Linked DNA regions of Rubripirellula amarantea. The protein of the gene in region 1 interacts with the protein of each later gene in a pairwise test. Links are inferred from orthologs where the notes say so. Each region holds a gene or a part of one and is shown on either strand. Other genes may lie near its edges.

Region 1 (2,877 bases):
AAGCAGCGGGCGCGAATGCATCTTTCGCAAATAAGTTATCCAGCAAGCCAAGAATGGCTAGCTAAATCGGCGAACCTTGCCACAAAACAGATCATGTCGATCCCGGGGAAGGCTCATCCACTTTTGGGAGTGCGAAAACACTGCCGCGTCGTTCGAGCTTGGGGAAGTGAAAAATATCGCATAGCGAGCCATTCGTCGCAACGGCACTGTGATTAATGATTTCAATAAACCTAGCTGCACTCGCTAACGTGAAAACAGATACCACTAGTTGCCTTCAGCGGTGCGCCTAGCTGGATTGCAGAAAAGCGTCTCGACGTTGGCGATCGAACTAGGTCTTATAGCGATCCTGAAAATTCTGCAGCGTCCACGAATCATCCACAACCGCTGGGTTGATCGCGATGATTGAGCCTCTCACTCTCCTAAGGAGCGGCCATTTCCGGACGCGCACCACTCCTAAAGTGACTGATTCCCTTGCGCCGCGAAGACATTCGAAACATCGTTATCATTGCCCACGTCGACCATGGTAAAACCACCCTGGTTGACTGCCTGTTGCGCCAAAGTGGCCAGTATCGTGACAGTGAGCTTAAGGGCGAACGAATCCTCGACTCCAACGACCTCGAGCGTGAACGAGGCATCACGATCTTGGCCAAGAACATCGCGATTCCTTATCGCGGCGTGAAGATCAACCTTATCGACACCCCCGGTCACGCGGACTTCGGTGGCGAAGTCGAACGCGTTGTGAAGATGGCTGACGGGTGCCTCGTCCTGGTTGATGCGGCGGAAGGCCCAATGCCTCAAACTCGCTTCGTGCTTGAAAAAGCTCTCGAAGCGGGAGTCCGTCCCATCATCGTCGTCAACAAGGTCGATCGTCCTGATGGACGCCCAACGGAAGCCCTCGATGAAGCGCTTGAGTTGCTGGCCGATCTCGGTGGTGAAGAGCAACTTGATCACGTCAAGTACGTCTACACCAGTGCGAAGGAAGGCTACGCCACCACGGACCCGACAACTCCGACCACGGACATGCGGCCGCTTCTCGACCTGTTCGTCGACGCACTGCCTGGTCCTGAAGTCGACATGGACGCTCCGCTGCAAATGATGGTCACGACGCTGGATTGGTCCGAGTACGTTGGCCGGATCGCCGTGGGACGCATCCAAGCTGGCACCATCGTGAACGGTTCAACCATCGACCTGCACACCAAGGACGGCCCGAAGAAACAAAAAATCACCGGTCTATTCACGTTCAACAACCTGGGACGTGTGGCAACCGAACGGGCTTCAGCTGGCGACGTCGTTGCGGTGGAAGGCTTGCAGTCGGTTGAAATCGGAGACACCATTTCAGAGGTTGACGCAAACAATGCTTTGCCTCGACTGAAGGTCGACGAACCGACCCTGGAAATGGTATTCAGCGTCAATACCTCACCGCTCGTCGGACGCGAAGGCAAGTATGTCACCACGCGTCAACTCAAGGCTCGCCTTGAAAAAGAACTCGAGCGGAATGTGGCTCTACGAGTTGAAATGGTTGAAGGTGCCGAAGCCTACGCCGTTAAAGGGCGAGGCGTTTTGCACTTGGCAATCTTGATTGAAACAATGCGACGCGAGGGCTTCGAATTAAGCGTGGGCAAGCCACGTGTGATCAACCGTGAAGTCAACGGAAAGATGCACGAACCCTTTGAAACGCTAGCCGTTGAAGTTCCAGCCGATGCAATGGGCCCAGTCATGGAACTTGTTGGTCATCGTCGTGGACAACTCGATTCGATGTCACCGCGAGGCGAGTACATGTTGCTGAAGTTCTTTATCCCATCTCGCGGATTGATTGGACTTCGAACGCGCCTGCTTAACGCAACCCGCGGTACAGCGATCATCAATCACCGTTTCTCGGACTACCGTGAAATGGAAGGTGAAGTGCCACGTCGAAGTAACGGCGTATTGGTATCGATGGTATCAGGCAAGACGATGCCGTTTGCAATGTTCGGCCTTCAAGACCGAAGCGAATTGCTAGTACCTGCAGGCACCGAAGTCTACGAAGGAATGATCGTCGGTGAAAACGTTCGCGACAACGACCTAGTCGTCAATCCTTGTCGGGAAAAGCAATTGACCAACATGCGAGCCAGTGGCAGCGACGAGAACGTGATCCTAAAACCGCCGCGTGATATGTCACTTGAAGCGGCACTGGAATACATCGAAGAAGATGAACTTGTCGAAGTGACGCCAGAAAACATTCGCTTGCGAAAAATCTTGCTTAAAGAATCGGACCGGCGCCGAGTCAGTCGCAACGCTTCTTAATCAGCAGCGGTTCTGAAACAGGATTCGCACTGCACAGCGCTGCGTAACGAAAGTCACGATGACTTTCGCCGTTGGCGTGAAGCCGCGATCACTTACTACGACTGAGCGTCACGAAGGCCGTGTGAGATCCTGGGGTCACAACCCCCACGTGCTCATGAAATCATTGTGCCCGCATAACTTTAGCGATTACGTAACTTAGCGATTATCTAATCCAGTGCATACGTAACCCAGCGATTACGTAACCCAGTGCCTCGATACCTAGCCTTCTCGGGTTGGGTCGTCCTCCAGGTCACCTTCGGTGATGATGGTGAACCCTTTCTCGATGAGGGTTTGCATTGCGAATTCAGTGTTTTCAACCATGATCGCAACTGCCGGCTTGCCGTTGGGACGAACAATCAAAGGGTAGGCCTGCGTGATGTTCAGTTCCGCTTGCAACAGCGCCGTACAGACTCGCAACAGTGGTTGCGGTCCCGCTGGAAGTTCGACACCAACCAAGTCGGTTTCGATAATCGCCAAGCCGCTTCGTTCGAGGATTTCGCGACCGCGATCGGCGTCGCTGACCAAGAACCGAACGAACGCACATTCAGCAGCGTC
Region 2 (2,966 bases), on another replicon or contig:
CAATCATGCCAGGGGTTTTCGCCATCAATGATCAATACCGAGATTATCGGTTCCGGGGTGGCAGCCTCCACTGCTGGTTCATCCGCACCGGTAGTGGGTAGCAGCAGCACGTCGGCCAAGAATAGAGCGGCTAAGACCGAAGAGACGTAGAGGAGGTAGTTGCTTCGCATGAATGACATCAACTTCGTGACAAAAGGGACTAAGCTACACAAACGCTGGCTCAACCAAAACGCTTTGGCATTGTATCATCCATAGCTGCAAACGTCTGGTTCTTCGGACATCAATTTGCCCGACCTAGTGTCTGTTTTCACATCGCGATCAAGGAACCTCGCTCATCTCTGAATCCTTTCAATTTATCGCCGCCTGCGCCTTCGGACTCGAATCCGTCGTGCGCCGGGAACTGGAATCACTCGAGATCGAGTCTGTAATCGCATCGTCGGGCAGAGTTCACTTTCAGGGCGATTGGCAAACGCTGATGAAAACGAACTTGTGGTTGCGAACGGCAGACCGCATTTTGTGGCAAGTCGCCAAATTCCGAGCGGATGATTTCGACGCCCTTTTTGACCAAACCATGGCGATCACCTGGGGTGATATTATCCCCATCGACGCCCAATTCCCGGTGACGGGGCGAGCGATCAACTCTCAGCTCTCTAGCGTTCCGGCAGTGCAACGCAGCGTCAAACGAGCCGTCGTCAACGCAATGCAACGAGATCACCATTCCACCGAGCTTCCCGAAACAGGTGCCCTCTACAAAATTGACATTGGCTTACTCGACAACGAAGCCACACTGACCATTGATACCACCGGTCGCAGCCTGCACGCTCGAGGATATCGCACCGATATTTCGCGAGCACCGTTGAAGGAGACCCTTGCCGCGGCGTTGGTCCAGTTAAGTTACTGGCAAGCAGGCCGTCCATTGATTGATCCTTTCTGCGGCAGTGGCACGATTCCAATCGAAGCCGCGTTGATCGGCCGCAAGATCGCTCCGGGAATCAACCGCGAGTTCGTGTTTGAGTCTTGGCCGACGTTCGATAACACCATTGCAAGTGATCTGCGATCCGATGCCGTCAGCGGACAGTTACCTGCTTTGGAAACGCGACTTTTGGGCAGCGATATTGATGGTCGCGTATTGCGAGCAGCCCGCGATAACGCGGTTCGCGCCGGTGTCGATGCTGACGTTCACTTTGAACAATCAGATGTCACCAACGTCAGCAGCCGCAAACGGTTCGGATGCTTGATCACCAACCCGCCGTATGGACATCGCATCGGAGCTGATGAACCACTCCCCGAAGGCGGTCCCAAGTACCGTACTCGCAGCCAAGAAAACCGTACGCTTCGACCCCATAGCCGCGAACTTGACGATCTCTATTCAAGTTTGCCGGATGTATTCCGACGCTTACCCACGTGGTCGCACTACGTCCTGACCGCCTATCCACAATTTCAATCGCTCGTCGGTCGCGACGCCGATCGACGGCGGAAGCTGTACAACGGCCGCATTGAGTGCACGTATTACCAATTCCATGGTCCCAAACCAGTCGTTGAAGAACGCGAACATGACGACAAAGTCGAAACGCTTGTTCATGCGCAAGGCGAAGCAGCCTTTGGTGGCTTATCAGCGAAATCTCGCGAGCAAGCAACGCTGTTCGCCAGTCGGCTCAGAAAACGTGCGAAGCATCTTCGTCGTTGGCCAACCAAAAAGGAAATCACTTGCTTCCGTCTCTACGAGCGGGACATTCCAGAAATTCCTCTTATCGTAGACCGCTACGAAGATGAATTGCATATCACCGAGTATGAACGTCCGCACGATCGAAGCCCAGCCGAACACGCCAATTGGCTTGAACTGATGGCTAAGACCGCTGGCGAGACTCTCGATGTGCCAGCAGCAAAGACGCATCTTAAGACTCGCCTTCGCCAACGCGGCAAACGACAACACGAGAAGGTAGCCGATACCAATCATCGCATCGAAGTTCGCGAAGGCGGGCTGAAGTTCCTGGTCAATTTGCAGGACTACGTCGACACCGGCTTGTTCCTCGACCATCGCAATACGCGATCAATGGTTCGTGACGAAGCCAAAGGCAAACGCTTTCTAAATCTATTTGCGTACACGGGTTCCTTTACTGTTTACGCAGCCGACGGAGGTGCGAAGTCCACGACCAGTGTGGACCTTTCGCGCAGCTACCTCGATTGGGCATGGGAAAACATGCGTCTTAATGAATTTGTTGGTAATCAGCATCGTTTTGTCACCGAAGACATCCGCGAGTTCATTGACACTCACGCACCAGGCGAGGCCTACGATTTGGTCGTCCTTGATCCGCCAACGTTTTCTAATAGCAAACGAACGGAACAAGATTGGGATGTCGCCCGTGATGCGGTGCCGTTGATCAAGCAGATCATGCCGCTTGTCAGTTCCGGTGGCGTGATCTACTTCTCCACCAACTTTCGTCGCTTTAAACTCGATCCTCAAGAACTGCTTTCTGGTCCAAATCCTTGCAGCGCGATTCACGAGATCAGTCGCCAAACCGTCCCCGAAGATTATCGCAACCAACGAATCCATCGTTGTTGGCGCATCGTTAAGTAGCGACCTGCCCCATTCAAAACATCGACCGAGCACCTAAGATAGCGAGGTCGGCAATTCGCTTTCGCCATTCCGTCACCTTTCGACTCGATACCGACCATGACTCAATTTGCTCGCGGCCCCTTTCCCGGCACTCGTATGCGTCGAACTCGCACGCACGATTGGTCACGACGACTTGTTTCCGAATCAATGCTTTCAGTAGATGATTTGATTTGGCCGTTGTTTGTCATGGACCAAACGGGTCGACAAAGTGTAGCCAGCTTGCCAGGCGTGGATCGCTTGGGAACCGACCAAGTTTGCCATGAAGTGGAACGCGCGGTGAACACTGGGATTCCCGCGATTGCGATCTTCCCCGCCACCGATGCATCATTAAAGACCGAAGATGCCAAGG

What was found. The genes of interacting proteins can lie anywhere in the genome.
Region 2: the proteins of typA (region 1) and rlmKL interact in binary tests that used the Escherichia coli proteins (3 or more experiments, as listed by UniProt). The link is inferred for Rubripirellula amarantea from one-to-one orthologs.

The regions. Positions count from the first base shown.
Region 1 is NZ_SJPI01000003.1:512,046-514,922, forward strand. It holds typA (translational GTPase TypA), read left to right. Parts: upstream 1-471; coding sequence 472-2,283; downstream 2,284-2,877. Other genes in the region: Pla22_RS21905 (acetolactate synthase), read right to left, coding at 2,542-2,877. UniProt on the Escherichia coli protein: A 50S ribosomal subunit assembly protein with GTPase and nucleotide-independent chaperone activity, required for 50S subunit assembly at low temperatures, may also play a role in translation.
Region 2 is NZ_SJPI01000001.1:1,324,518-1,327,483, forward strand. It holds rlmKL (bifunctional 23S rRNA (guanine(2069)-N(7))-methyltransferase RlmK/23S rRNA (guanine(2445)-N(2))-methyltransferase RlmL), read left to right. Parts: upstream 1-355; coding sequence 356-2,578; downstream 2,579-2,966. Other genes in the region: Pla22_RS04790 (family 16 glycoside hydrolase), read right to left, coding at 1-179; hemB (porphobilinogen synthase), read left to right, coding at 2,675-2,966. UniProt on the Escherichia coli protein: Specifically methylates the guanine in position 2445 (m2G2445) and the guanine in position 2069 (m7G2069) of 23S rRNA. Methylation occurs before assembly of 23S rRNA into 50S subunits.